Regions from separate parts of the Variovorax sp. GW821-FHT09D04 genome, predicted to be linked through region 2. Evidence: predicted binding sites of a transcription regulator. Region 2 holds the regulator's gene; each other region holds the start of a gene.
What was found. Region 2 encodes sigma-54, which starts transcription at its own class of promoters, with help from an activator protein. Its sites were predicted from a motif close to TGGCANGNAANCTGCTTT; they were not measured.
Positions count from the first base shown of each region.

Region 1: nirB (nitrite reductase large subunit NirB) is a predicted target of sigma-54. The motif match lies at 1,612-1,629, and genes of this name have one in related genera.
Region 3: AC07O4_RS27870 (nitrate regulatory protein) is a predicted target of sigma-54. The motif match lies at 1,331-1,348, and genes of this name have one in related genera.
Region 4: AC07O4_RS08800 (pilin) is a predicted target of sigma-54. The motif match lies at 1,537-1,554, and genes of this name have one in related genera.

Region 1 is NZ_JBWKPA010000007.1:317,858-321,389, forward strand. Features, by position in the region: gene AC07O4_RS22365 (2-hydroxychromene-2-carboxylate isomerase) at 1-638, opposite strand, end outside; gene AC07O4_RS22370 (DUF1289 domain-containing protein) at 635-904, opposite strand; gene AC07O4_RS22375 (YbaK/EbsC family protein) at 901-1,389, opposite strand; gene nirB (nitrite reductase large subunit NirB) at 1,839-3,532, shown strand, end outside.
Region 2 is NZ_JBWKPA010000014.1:67,643-71,174, reverse strand. Features, by position in the region: gene lptB (LPS export ABC transporter ATP-binding protein) at 1-694, shown strand, start outside; gene rpoN (RNA polymerase factor sigma-54) at 849-2,438, shown strand; gene AC07O4_RS29040 (phospholipase D family protein) at 2,449-3,532, shown strand, end outside.
Region 3 is NZ_JBWKPA010000012.1:130,692-134,223, reverse strand. Features, by position in the region: gene AC07O4_RS27870 (nitrate regulatory protein) at 34-1,299, opposite strand; gene tsaD (tRNA (adenosine(37)-N6)-threonylcarbamoyltransferase complex transferase subunit TsaD) at 1,400-2,461, shown strand; gene AC07O4_RS27860 (alpha/beta hydrolase) at 2,397-3,155, opposite strand; gene AC07O4_RS27855 (Hsp20/alpha crystallin family protein) at 3,346-3,532, opposite strand, start outside.
Region 4 is NZ_JBWKPA010000002.1:549,663-553,194, reverse strand. Features, by position in the region: gene AC07O4_RS08810 (CHASE2 domain-containing protein) at 1-576, shown strand, start outside; gene AC07O4_RS08805 (3',5'-cyclic-nucleotide phosphodiesterase) at 606-1,409, shown strand; gene AC07O4_RS08800 (pilin) at 1,611-2,078, shown strand; gene AC07O4_RS08795 (PglL family O-oligosaccharyltransferase) at 2,121-3,532, shown strand, end outside.

The DNA of each region.
Region 1 (3,532 bases), on a different contig from region 2:
CAGCTCTTGCGCAGCAACGAGGGCCGCTGGTCGGCGCCGGTCCATTGCGGACCGTCGAACCACGCATCGCCCCGCAGGTAGGCACGCAGCATCGCCAGGCCGTCGAAGCCCCAGAACAGGCGCCCATCGACCACGTAGCACGGCACGCCGAACACGCCCTGCGCCACGGCCTCATCGGTGTTGCGCTTGAGCAGGGCCTTGTTCTCGTCGCCGTTCACGTCGCGCTTGGGTTGCAGCTGCGCGGTGAGCGCGGCCAGCCGCGTGGCGTCGCCCGCCTCTTCGCCGCCGCGCCACACATGGCGAAAGAGGGTTTCGGCCGCCAGGCGGCTGATGCTGCCGTCGTCGCCCGTGGCCACGGCCAGGCGCAGGTGCGGCAGCGGGTTGTACGGGTGCGAGGCCGGCATCTCGATGGGGATGCCGTGCGCCTGGCCCAGCCACAGCACGTGGCGGTAGGTCCAGCTGCGCTTCGAAGGAATCTCGGCCGGGCCGAGCTGGCCGTGGTGCTTGAGCAGCGCGCCCAGCAGCACCGGCTTGTAGGCCACGCTCACGCTCAGGCCTTCGAGCGCCTCGGGCAGGTGCTCGAACGCCAGGTGCGCGTAGGGCGAGATGAAATCGAGATAGAAGTCGATGTGCTTCATGCGTCGTGGTCTCCTGTGGTGGGTTCGGGCACGCGCCAGATGCCGGCCTGGGCCCGCAGCTCGATCGCGCGCCACACCTGGCGGCGGCTGTCGTCTTCCATCTTGCTCCAGCCGGCGATCTCGGGAATGGTGCGCAGACAGCCTTCGCAGAAGCCGCTCAGGCGGTCCATGCGGCACACCGACGAGCACGGCGAAGGCACCTCGCCGTCCATGCGCTGCACGGTGCCCGCGCGCTCGGCGAGCGCATGCGCTTCGTCGAAGTTCACACCACGTCGGCCACCGGCGCGCCGGTGAGCTTCTCTAAATCGGTCGGGTGCAGCTGGAACACGGCGTGCGGATGGCCCGCGGCGGCCCAGATCTCCTCGAAGCGGAACAGCTCGCGGTCGATCAGCACCACGGGCTTGGTCACATGGCCCACCGGCGACACGCCGCCGATGGTGAAGCCGGTGCGCGCCTTCACGAAGTCGGCGTCAGCGCGGCCGGTCTTGCCGACGATGGCATCGACCTTCTTCTCGTCGACGCGCTTGTCGCCCGAGGTGATGACCAGCACCGCCGCCTCGTCGCTCTTGCGCCGGAAGATGATGCTCTTGGCGATCTGCCCGACCGAGATGCCCAGCGCGTCGGCGGCCTGCTGCGCGGTGCGGCAGGCGTCGTCGAGCATGCGGGGTGCATGGGGATGGCCGGCGTCCTGCAGCACGCGGGAGACGCGCTGGACACCTTCAGGGAGGGAATGGAGTTCGGAGCCGCACATGGCAAGTTCTTCGGGGTTCGTGGGGGCGTTCGCCCTGCGTTGCAAGGCCCCGAGCATACGGAAAAGCCCCGCGCACCGGCGCCGCCGCCCCCTTGCGCCCCTGCACCCCGGCGCACCAATGCGGAGAGCGCCGGCGCACGACGCCCGTGCGCGGCGTGCCGGCCCCGGTCCGTTTTCGGTGCGCCACCGGCCGATGAGGCCCACCGCACGGGCTTTTGAGCGCGGCACGCTTATTGCTGAACACGGTGGCGACCCACCGGCCTCTGCGGCGGGTTCGCAATGCCTCCGCTAACGACGGCGGGGTTCAAGCGCACCGATGGCCGCCCGCCGCCGGTTCGTCTGCTCCAACCCATTTCGCATCCGTTCCGTCGCGGGGGCCCCAACGACGCTGTCTGTTCGACAGCGGCTGCGGGGGCGCCTTCCAGGGCCGGTTGCGTGCAGGACCCCCAATGAAGATCGCAGTCATCGGCCACGGCATGGTCGGCCACAAGTTCCTCGAGCAACTCCACACGCTCGGCATTCCCGGCGCACAGGTCACCGTGCTGTGCGAAGAGCCGCGCCCGGCCTACGACCGGGTGCACCTGTCCGAGTACTTCTCCGGCAAGACGGCCGACGACCTGTCGCTGGTCGAGCCCGGCTTCTTCGAGCGCAGCGGCTTCACGCTGCGCCTGGCCGCGCGGGCCGTGGCCGTCGAACGGCGCAACAACACCGTCACCACGACCGACGGCGAGGTGATCGCCTACGACAAGCTGGTGCTGGCCACCGGCTCCAACCCCTTCGTGCCGGCCGTGCCGGGCCGCGACCGGCCGAACTGCTTTGTCTACCGCACCATCGAGGACCTCGACGCCATGAAGGCCTGCGGCGCGAAGTCGCGCAGCGGCGTGGTGGTGGGCGGCGGCCTGCTGGGCCTGGAATGCGCCAAGGCGCTGCGCGACATGGGCCTGGAAACGCACGTCGTCGAGTTCGCGCCGCGCCTGATGGCGGTGCAGGTCGACGAGGGCGGCGGCCGTGCATTGCGCGGCAGCATCGAGGCGCTGGGCCTGCACGTGCACACCGGCCGCAACACGGTGGAGATCGTCGACGGCGCGAGCGCGCGGCACCGCATGGTGTTCGCCGACGGCACGCACCTGGAGACCGACATGATCGTGTTCTCCGCCGGCATCCGCCCGCGCGACGAACTGGCGCGCCAGAGCCTGCTGGCCGTGGGCCCGCGCGGCGGCGTGGCGATCGACAGCCACTGCCGCACCAGCGACCGCAGCATCTACGCCATCGGCGAATGCGCGTCGTGGAACGAACAGACCTTCGGCCTCGTCGCGCCGGGCTACGACATGGCGCGCGTGGCCGCCCGCCACATCGCCGGCCAGGACGACGCCGCCTTCACCGGCGCCGACCTGAGCACCAAGCTCAAGCTGATGGGCGTCGACGTGGCCAGCATCGGCGACGCGCATGGCAAGACGCCGAAGTCGCGCGCCTACCAGTACATCGACGAGCGCAAGCAGGTCTACAAGAAGATCGTGGTCAGCGAAGACGGCAAGCAGCTGCTGGGCGCGGTGCTGGTCGGCGACGCCGGCGAGTACGGCACGCTGCTGCAGCTGGCGCTCAACGGCATCGCGCTGCCCGACGAGCCCGAGTTCCTGATCCTGCCGTCGAGCGACGGCAAGGCCAAGCCGGGCCTGGGCGTCGAGGCGCTGCCCGACAGCGCGCAGATCTGCTCGTGCAACAGCGTCACCAAGGGCCAGATCTGCGAGGCCGTGGGCCAGGGCGTGTGCACGCCCGCCGAGATGAAGGCCTGCACCCAGGCCGGCGCCACCTGCGGCGGCTGCGTGCCGCTGGTCACGCAGGTCATGAAGATGGAAATGGCCAAGCGCGGCATGGCCGTGAACAACCACCTGTGCGAGCATTTCCCGTACTCGCGCCAGGAGCTGTACCACCTCATCCGCGTGGGCGAGATCCGCAGCTTCGCCGACCTGCTCGCCAAGCACGGCAAGGGCCTGGGCTGCGACATCTGCAAGCCGACCGCCGCGAGCATCTTCGCCTCGTGCTGGAACGAGTTCGTGCTCAAGAAGGACCTGGCCGGCCTGCAGGACAGCAACGACTACTTCCTGGGCAACATCCAGAAGGACGGCACCTACTCCGTCGTGCC
Region 2 (3,532 bases):
AGACGTCTCGCTCGATGTGCAAAAGGGCGAGGTCGTCGGACTGCTCGGCCCCAACGGCGCGGGCAAGACCACCTCGTTCTACATGATCGTCGGGCTGGTGCGCGCCGACGCCGGCGAGATCACCATCGACGGCGAGCCCATCGCCCACATGCCCATCCACCGCCGCGCGCGCATGGGCCTGAGCTACCTGCCGCAGGAGGCCTCGATCTTCCGCAAGCTCACGGTCGAGGAAAACGTGCGCGCCGTGCTCGAGCTGCAGCGCGAACCCGACGCCAACGGCCGCATGATGCCGCTGACCAAGCAGCACACCGAAGAGCGCCTGGCCGACCTGCTGGCCGACCTGCGCGTAGACCACCTGCGCGATTCGCCCGCGCTCGCGCTGTCGGGCGGCGAGCGCCGCCGCGTCGAGATCGCGCGCGCGCTGGCCACGCAGCCGCGCTTCATCCTGCTGGACGAGCCCTTCGCCGGCATCGACCCGATCGCCGTGATCGAGATCCAGCGGATCATCAGTTTCCTGAAAGAGCGCGGCATCGGCGTGCTCATCACCGACCACAACGTGCGTGAGACGCTGGGCATCTGCGATCACGCGTTCATCATCAGCGACGGGCACGTGCTGGCACAAGGCACACCCTCGGAGATCGTCGACAACGCCGAGGTACGCAGGGTGTACCTGGGCGAGCACTTCCGGATGTGACCGTGCGGCGAGGGTCAAGGATCATCGTGGCCGCCGTCCGCGCGGAGCTTCCTCGCGGGGGCCGCCGCGCACGGCCGCCCGAAGCGGCCGGCCCGCCCCCGGTAGGGGGTTGGCGTAGCGCGAAGCGCGCAGCCTGGGGGGGAGCCATTTCCTCATGAAGCAAGGGCTGTCCCTTCGCGTCTCGCAGCATCTGGCCTTGACGCCACAGCTGCAGCAGTCCATTCGCCTGCTCCAGCTCTCCACGCTCGAACTGAGCCAGGAGGTGGAGCAGATGCTGGACGAGAACCCGTTCCTCGAGCGCACCGCGGAAGAAGCGGCGCGCGAGGAGTTCGGGCTGGACACGGCCGACGCGCCGGTGCCGCGCGACGACGCGGGCGAGGGTGAGGCCGAGTTCACGCCGTCCGCCGCCAGCACGTCCTCCACCTCCAGCGACACCACCACCTCGACCCCCGACACCGACGGCCCCGCCGCCGAGATCGCCGAGCGCGAGCCCGACTGGGAAGGCGACGGCACCGTCGACATGGCGCCCGACGACAGCGAGTGGGGCAGCGACGCGCCCGCGCGCCAGAACAACCTGGGCGACGACGAGCGTGCCGACGCCACCGAACTCGCGCGCAGCCAGGAGTCGCTGCAGTCGTTCCTGCACCGCCAGGCGCTGAGCCTGCGGCTCAATGAAAACGACTGCGCCGCGCTGCGCTTTTTGATCGAGTCGCTCAACGACGACGGCTACCTCGAAGACTCGCTGCCCGCGCTGGCCTCGGGCCTGGCGGGCGACGACAACGACCAGTTCGACGACCTCGTGCACCACTTCCAGGTGGCGCTGGGCCTGCTGCAGAGCCTGGAGCCGGTCGGCGTCGGTGCGCGCGACCTCGGCGAATGCCTGAGCATCCAGCTGAAGGCGCTCGCCAGCGAAGACGAGACCGAGGCCGAAGCGCTCATCCGCAAGACCGCCATCGCGATCTGCAAGCAGCCGATGGAGCTGCTCGCGCGGCGCGACTTCAAGCGCCTGGCCACGCTCACGCGCACCAACGAAGAGCTGGTGCGCTCGGCGCTGCAGATCATTGCGCGGCTCGAACCCAAGCCGGGGCGCCGCTTCGTCGACGTCGAACGCAACATCGTCATCCCCGACGTGATCGTCACCAAGACCGGGCGCGGCACGAACGTGAAGTTCCGCGTCATGCTCAACCCCGAAGTCATGCCGCGCCTGCGCGTGCACGACATCTACGCCGGTGCGCTCAAGTCGCACAAGGGCGAGGGCAGCCAGGCGCTGTCGCAGCGGCTGCAGGAGGCGCGCTGGTTCATCAAGAACATCCAGCAGCGCTTCGACACCATCCTGCGCGTGAGCAACGCCATCGTCGAGCGGCAGAAGAGCTACTTCGTGCACGGCGAGCTGGCCATGCGCCCGCTGGTGCTGCGCGAGATCGCCGACGAACTGGGCCTGCACGAGTCGACCATCTCGCGCGTGACCACCGCCAAGTACATGGCAACGCCCTTCGGCACGGTCGAGCTCAAGTACTTCTTCGGCTCGGCGCTGGGCACCGAGACCGGCGGCAACGCGTCGAGCACGGCAGTGCGCGCGCTGATCAAGCAGTTCGTGAGTTCCGAGAGCATCAAGAAGCCGCTGTCCGACAGCCAGATTTCCGAGATGCTGAAAGAGCAGGGCATCGAGTGCGCGCGCCGCACCGTCGCCAAGTACCGCGAAGCCTTGCGCATCGCACCGGCCAACCTGCGCAAGGCTCTGTAGAAAGCCCACGATGACCCGTCGCCTGCTGTCGCGCTGGGGGCATTGGGTCTTCGCCCTCGTGGCTGCATCGCTGTTCGCCGGCTGTGCCACCTTGCCCGACGAGGCACCGCGCCCGCCCACCAAGGCCATCGCCGTCTCGGCCGACACCGCGCTCGGCAAGATCGCGCTGGCCTCGCAGCCCGACCCCGACCTCAGCGGCTTTCGCCTGATGCCCGGCGGCGACTTCGCCTTCGACACGCGGCTGCAGCTGGCGCGCCGCGCCCAGCGCACGCTCGACGTGCAGTACTACCAGATCGAGAACGACGAGACCGGTCGCTACCTGCTGCGCACCCTGCGCGATGCGGCCCAGCGCGGCGTGCGCGTGCGTCTCTTGATGGACGACCTGTACACGTCCGGCGAAGACGAGCTGCTGCTCGGCCTGGCCGCCACGCCGAACGTGGAGCTGCGCCTGTTCAACCCGTTCCCGGCCGGGCGCGGCAGCCTGCTCAAGCGCTTCACCGCGTCGCTGTTCGACTTCAGCCGCGTCAATCGGCGCATGCACAACAAGCTCTTCATCGCCGACGGTGCGATGGCGGTGGCGGGCGGGCGCAACATCGGCAACCAGTACTTCCGCCGCACCACCGGCCCGAACTTCATCGACCTCGACACCTTCGTCACGGGCGCGCTGATCCCGCGACTGGGCGTGCTGTTCGACCAGTACTGGAACAGCCCGCATGTGCGCCCGATCGGCGCGGTCGTGCACACCGACCTGCCGCGCGAAGAGCTGCAGCGCCGCTTCGACGCCGCCACCGGCCCCGACACCACGCCGCCGCCGCCCAAACCTGCGCCCAACGACCTGCTCGGCTACAGCCCGGTGGCCGACGACCTCGACGCCGGCAAGCTGGGCCTGATCTGGAGCACCGCCGAGGCGTATGCCGATTCGCCCGACCGCGTGATCGGCAAGACCGCGTCGTACGGCGGCGTGCCGCTGCTCGACGTGGACAGCGTGCGCTACAACGTGGTCGAGCAGATGCGCCGCGCGCGCAGCGAGGTGACGCTGGTCTCGCCCTACCTGATCCCGGGCGCGTCGGGGCTGGAGGTGATGCGCGAGATCC
Region 3 (3,532 bases), on a different contig from region 2:
TGTTGTGCGCTGCACCAATCCAAGCGGCCCGGGTCAGCGCCGCGGTGCAGGTTCGAGCGGCAGGTAGTCGGCCATGGCCAGCATCGACTCGGCCACGTCGACGAGGCGGCGCTTCTGGTTCATGGCGGTCTGGCGCAGCATCTTGTGCGCCTCGGCCTCGCTCAGGCGTCGGTGCGCCATCAGCAGGCCCTTGGCGCGCTCGACGATCTTGCGTTCGTTGAGCGAGGCGCGCACGGTGTCGAGCTCGTCGCTCATGGCCTGCAGGCGCTGCGACTGCTCCTGGACCATGTCGAGCACCGAGCGCTCGAGGTGGCGCCCGAGCTGCGCCGGCGTGGCGTCCTGCGCCTGCTGGGCATCGTCGAAGAAGAGCGCGCCGCCGGCCTGCGGGGCCAGCGTGCCGAGCAGCTGGCGGTATGCGGCCAGCTCGCTGCGCGCCTGGGCGGTCTTGTGGTCGCACAGCGCGCGCAGGTCGGCCGAGAGGCGGTTCTCGACCGTCTGCATGGCGTCGATGCGCCGCGTGCAGCAGTCGAACCAGGCCTGGCTCAGCAGCGCGTCGGCCGGCACCGACGTGGCGCCCTTGCGGCGCAGGCGCTCGAGTTCGGCGAGCACGGCGTCCGACTGGCTGTCGTGCCACAGCGTGCGCACCGCGTCGCCCGAGAAATCGATGAACACCTGGAAGCAGCGCTCCTGCGACTCGATGAGGTGGCGCCACTGCTGGCGCTGCGCGTCGTCGCCCCGGCCCAGCGCGAGCGCGGCGGCGCCGAAGGCCCGCTCCTGGCCGGCGAACTCCTTGCCCTGCATGAAGTTGAACATCGCCACCAGCAGGCGCGAGATTTCGGGGTCGGTGGCGCCGTCGGCCGCCTCGAACACCACCGCCAGCAGGCCGGCCACCAGCTTGGCGAAGGCGGCCACGGCCTGCGCCGGCTGGAGTTCGAGCGCGTCGATGCGCCGGCGCAGCGCGGGCAGGGCGTCCAGGCCGGGCAGCACCCAGGCGATGCGGCTGAACAGGCGCGCGCCGTGGCCGGCGCCCACCGCGCGGTGGTGCTCGGCCTCAAGCCGGTCGAAGCCGGCGCGCACCTGCTGCTCGAGCGCGAGGCATTCGGCGATCTGCGGGCCGCGCTGGTCGGCAAAGCGCCCGCCGTGCGAGGCCAGGAACACGTTCGACATGCCGCGCTCGCGCTGCAGCGCATGCACGAGCCGCCCGATGGCGCCGACCAGCTCGCTGGTGCGCGCGAGCTGGTCCAGCGCGTCGATCTCGCATCGGCGCGCGGCGATCAGGAAGCTCAGGCCGGAAGTCATTCGTGGGGGCGCAGAAGGGGCGCATCCCGCTCGTGCAACTTCCGTGCCTCGCTTGTCCCTTCGCGGGCGCCGCCGGCGGGCGGCCCCTACACTCGGCGCCATGCTCTTGTTGGGAATCGAATCATCCTGCGACGAGACCGGCGTGGCGCTGGTCGAGTCGCACGGCGACGCGCTGCCGCTGCTGCGTTCGCACGCGCTGCACAGCCAGATCGCCATGCACCAGGCCTATGGCGGCGTGGTGCCCGAGCTGGCCAGCCGCGACCACATCCGCCGCGTGCTGCCGCTCACCGAAGCCGTCATGGCCGAAGCCGGACGCTCGCTGGCCGAGATCGACGTGGTGGCCTACACGCGCGGCCCGGGCCTGGCCGGCGCGCTGCTCGTGGGCGCGGGCGTGGCCTGCGCGCTCGGCGTGGCGCTGGGCAAGCCGGTGCTGGGGGTGCATCACCTCGAAGGGCATCTGCTGTCGCCGTTCCTGAGCGCCGACCCGCCCGAATTTCCGTTCGTGGCGCTGCTGGTGTCGGGCGGCCACACGCAGCTGATGCGGGTCGACGGCGTGGGCCGCTACGAACTGCTCGGCGAGACCATCGACGACGCGGCCGGCGAGGCCTTCGACAAGAGCGCCAAGCTCATGGGCCTGCCGTACCCCGGCGGCCCCTGGCTCGCGAAGCTGGCCGAAGGCGGCGACGCCGCGGCCTTCAAGCTGCCGCGACCGCTGCTGCACAGCGGCGATCTCGATTTTTCGTTTGCCGGCCTGAAGACGGCCGTGCTCACGCAGGCCAAGAAGCTCGGCGACCAGCTCGAGGCGCGCAAGGCCGACCTGGCCGCCTCCACGCAGGCGGCGATCGTCGAAGTGCTGCTGAAGAAGTCGCTCGCGGCGCTGGACCAGACCGGCCTGAAGCGGCTGGTGGTCGCCGGCGGCGTGGGGGCCAACAAGAACCTGCGCGAGCAGCTGAATGCGGCCTGCGCGAAGCGCAAGGTGCGCGTGCACTACCCCGAGCTGCACCTGTGCACCGACAACGGCGCCATGATCGCCATGGCCGCCGCGATGCGTCTGCAATCAGGCCTGTCGCAGGCCTCGGAGCGCTATGCCTTCGACGTCAAGCCGCGATGGCCGATGGCATCGCTGATGACGCCCGAGACGCCGCTGCCGGAAACCGCATAGCCGGCTGCTGCCGTGCACGCCCCAGCGAGGGCAGCGGCAGCACGTCGAGCACGTTGCGCCAGAGCTGGCGCCACTCGGGCCAGTCGTGGCCGCCTTCGGTCGTGAACACGCGCCCCGGGGGCAGGGCGTCGGCCAGCAGCTTGTGGTTGCTGGCAAAGCGGTCGGCCAGGCCGAAACCCAGGTACAGCGGCGGCAGGTCCTGGGAAGGCTTCGGCGCCAGGTACTGCTGGAAGAAGGGCCAGAGCTTGCGGTCGGGTTCCTCGTCGGGCTGCGGCCCGGTGGGCGCCTGCCAGGCGCGCAGGCCGCCGGCCTTCTTGATTTCCGCACCGAGCACGCGGCGCCCGAGGTAGGGCGCCAGCGCCACGATGCCGTCCACCGAGCCCGGGCGCGCCAGTTCGTGGATCAGCGCGCCGAATCCGCCGATGGAAATGCCGACCAGCCAGATCGAGGTGTAGCCCTTGGCCCGCTGGGGCTCGATGACGTCGGCGTGCAGCCGCTCGCTGAGGGTCTGGTCGTAGTAGTAGGAGACGTCCGCATCGACCAGCAGTGCGTCGGCTGCGAGGTGCCGCTCGCGCACGGCGCTGATGAAGCCCTCGCGCTCGAACTCTTCGGGCTTGAGGTAGGCCCCTGGCAGGAAGATCAGGAGCGTGTCGGACCGTTCGTTGTCATTGGCTGACTGCAGGTGCGTTTTCATGGTGCCTTGAGGCACACCCGCTGTCCGCACCGCCCGGGAACTCGATGCGTTTACGAGATGCCCACGAAGAAGAAAGTACTAATAAATCGTCACATCATGTGACGTTATCCGGCACTATTGTGAATACGGCGCTTGTTTAAAGTCAAAACAAGCTGTCACTAACATTTTCTTCGTGGGGGCATCGCCGGGACTAGTTGATCTGCAAGTTCGAAACCTGGCTTGCCGGCACCAGCTTGCCCAGCTTCAGGGTCAGCACGCCGTTCTCCAGCTTGGCTTCGCTGGTGGCCAGGTCGATGGCTTGCGGCAGCTCGTAGGCGAGCTTGATCTGGCGCTTGGCTTCGGCCTTGCTTTCGATGCGGACCACGGCGCCTTCGATG
Region 4 (3,532 bases), on a different contig from region 2:
CTTGCCGTGCAGGCGGCTATCGACATGGCCGCCGCCGTGCACGACATCAACCGCCAGCACCGTGCCAACGGCCGCCCCGAGATCAGCGCGGGCATCGGCCTGAACAGCGGCCTCATGAGCGTCGGCGACATGGGCTCGACCGCAAGGCGTAGCTATACCGTGGTCGGCGACGCGGTCAATCTCGCGTCCCGGCTCGAGGGCCTGAGCGGACACTACGGGGTCGAGATCGTGGCCAGCGGCGCCACCCGCGAGGCGGCGCCCGGGTTCGTCTGGCAGGAACTCGACAGCGTGCGCGTCAAGGGCAAGGCCCAGGCTGTGGCCATCTACACCCCGCTCGCGCCGCAGGCCGATGCCGAGGCGCAGGACCCGACACGGCAGCAACTCGACCGCTGGAGCCAGGTGCTCGCCGCCTACCGCCGCCAGGATTGGGCGCTGGGCCGGAACTTGCTGGCTCCCCTGCTCGCCGCGGATGCGAAAAAAGTCCTTTACCAGCTCTACGCCCAGCGTTTAGCCTCGATGGCGCTTCGCCCGCAGGACCCGGACTGGGACGGCGCCACCCGGTTCGACACCAAATGACGACAGACGCATACAAGGGGTCTTCCACAATGCAGGTTCGCGTGCTGGGTTGCTCGGGCGCCATCGCCAAGGACTGCCGCACCACCTCGTTCCTGGTCGATGCGGACCTGCTCGTGGACGCCGGCACGGGTGTCGGCGACCTCACCCTCGACGAGATGGCCGCCATCGACGACGTGGTGCTCACCCACTCGCACCTCGACCACATCGCCGCCCTGCCCCTGATGCTCGACGCCGTCGGCAGCCGCCGCGCCCGGCCGCTGCGCGTGCATGCCCTGGCCGCCACCATCGACGCGCTGCGGGCGCATGTGTTCAACAACGTCATCTGGCCGAATTTCGAACGCATTCCCAGCCCCGAATCGCCGTTCGTGAGCTTTCACGAGATCGCGGTCGGGCAACGCCTCGAACTGGGCAGCGACGCCCCCAAGCTGATCGAAGTGCTGCCGGCCGTCCACACCGTGCCGGCCTGCGGCTTCGCCATCCGCCGGGCCGAAGGTGGCGCCCACTGGGTCTTCAGCGGCGACACCGAACGCAACCCGCCCTTCTGGGAGCGCATCAACGCGATCGACGTGGCGATGCTGGTCATCGAGACGGCCTTCAGCTCCCGCGAGGAGGCTTTGGCCGAACGCAGCCTGCACCTGTCGCCGGTGGCGCTGGCGCACGAGCTGGCGCATATCGATCCGGGCAAGCAGTACCCGATCTACATCACCCACACCAAGCCGGCCGAGACCGAGGAAATCATGAGCCAGATCGAGATGCTGGCGGGGCGGGAGGTGGCTGGGTTGGCGCAGCGGGACATCCGTTGGCTCAAGGCGGATGGAGTGCTGACCTTCTGACAGGGCCCGGTCGGGCATGACAAATTTGTCGACACAATTGGCATCTGAGTGCGAGTTGTGTCACATCATGTAACCATCTTGTGACCAAAGACGGCCTGATCGAGGGCTGCAGGGTGGGGAAACCGGGTGGCACGGATGCTGCGGAAGTTACCCCGCTCCGGGCTGGTTCCCGGGCTCTACAAACCAACCTGGAGTTAATGAATGAACCGTCGTTCTATCGCACGCAATGTGCAAAAGGGTTTCACCCTGATCGAATTGATGATCGTTGTGGCGATCATTGGTATCTTGGCTGCTGTGGCTCTGCCGGCGTATCAGGATTACACCAAGCGCGCAAAGGTGACGGAGCTGATTTTGGCTGCGTCGGCGTGCCGCACGACGATTAGCGAAGTCGTGCAATCGGCCACAGGCACCTCATTGCCGAACGCAGGTGCATGGGGGTGCGAATCGACTTCTGCCACTTCCCAGTACGTGGCCAGTGTGGCAACCAGCAATGCCGGCGTGGTTACCGTCACGGCTCAGAATATTCCGGGCGTTACCGGAACCATTACCTTGACGCCGTACGTAGGCGCCACTGGAACGACTGTTCCCACTGCCGGTTCGGTTATCGGTCGTTGGGTCTGCAACGGCACCATCGATCCCAAGTTCCGTCCGGGTTCATGCCGCGGGTAATAATTCTCTGAAAGAAATGGGCAGCTTCGGCTGCCTTTTTTTATGTCCAAATTTTCGCTTCGGCAAGTCCTGATTTTTATTACGTCGAGCCTGATTGGGGTTGGCTGGCTTGTTCCCAATCATTACGCGCCATGGGTATCTGCATGGAGCGACGGAGCCTCAATTCTGGTCTTTTTCTTGATGGCGGCTCTGATTCTTGCCGAAGTCAAAATAATAGATCGAGGAAAACAGTCGGCGTTGCTGATGTTTGTCGCGTGCGTTTCGGTTGTTGTTGTTGTTTTTCAGGTTGCATTCGGGAAAATAATATATAGCGGTGATGCACTTGTTTCTGTCTTTTACATACTGATTTGGCTCGGTTGTGTCATTGTTGGGTCTATTGCAAAAGATAAATTGGGAAATGAGTGGTTGTTGGCTTTCTTGGGCGGGCTTGCCGGATTTTCGATTCTGAGTGTCACTATTGCATTGCTTCAGTGGACCGGTTCCCAGGAGTTGGGCGTTTATTTTGCGGAGCTGAAACCGGGGGGGCGCCCATTTGCGAACGTTGCACAGCCCAATCATTTTGGGACTATTTGTTTCGTGGGGCTGTGCGTTGCGCTTTATATTTATGAGCGAAAATTGGTCGGGAGGCTGCCATTTTTTCTTTTTGCCTGCTTTTTTGTCATTGGCATGGTACTGTCTCAGTCACGGACTGGTTTGCTTCAGTTGGCCATTCTTGTGATTTTGCTATGGATGAAGAAGGGGAAATTTCTAATTCGAATTTCAGGAGTTCTGTTATTGCTCTTGTGCGTGCTTGCATTGATTGGCGTCTTCAAGTTTCGTGAAATAAACGATTTTCTGCTTCTTGGTGGCGGGCGTAATTTCCAAAGCTCAGTTGGACAAGAAATAAGGCTGTCTTATTGGGTATCAATGGTCGATGCATTAAGACGCGAGCCGCTCTGGGGTTACGGATGGCAACAGGTCGGGGCGGCGCAATATGCGATTGCACCTGATCATCCTAGCGTCGGAGCTTATTTTGAACACAGTCACAATCTTATTCTTGACTTGATGCTCTGGAATGGGGTTTTTTTGGGTGCTGCTCTTGTGTTGGCCTTGGCCATTTGGTGTTTTGGGGTATTTTTTAAATTGAGGGATGCATCGGAGTTGTGGGTATTTGCCATAATTGTCGGGCTCTTTGTTCATTCGATGCTGGAATACCCTTTTGACTATGCGTATTTTTTAATTCCGCTTGGAATTTTGATGGGATGGCTTCAGAGGGGGGGAGGGGTTGATTTGAAAATGAAAAAAGGGAAGAGTCTGTGTTGTATTCTTGCTCTCACATTCCCACTTTTTCTTGTGATTGTGTTTGACTATGCTCGCTTTGAAGAATCCTTTCGAGAATTTCGACTGGAGGCGGCTGGGATAGGGGCGGAAGCGATGGTGATCTCCACTCCGAATGCTATCGTATTGAATCAGCT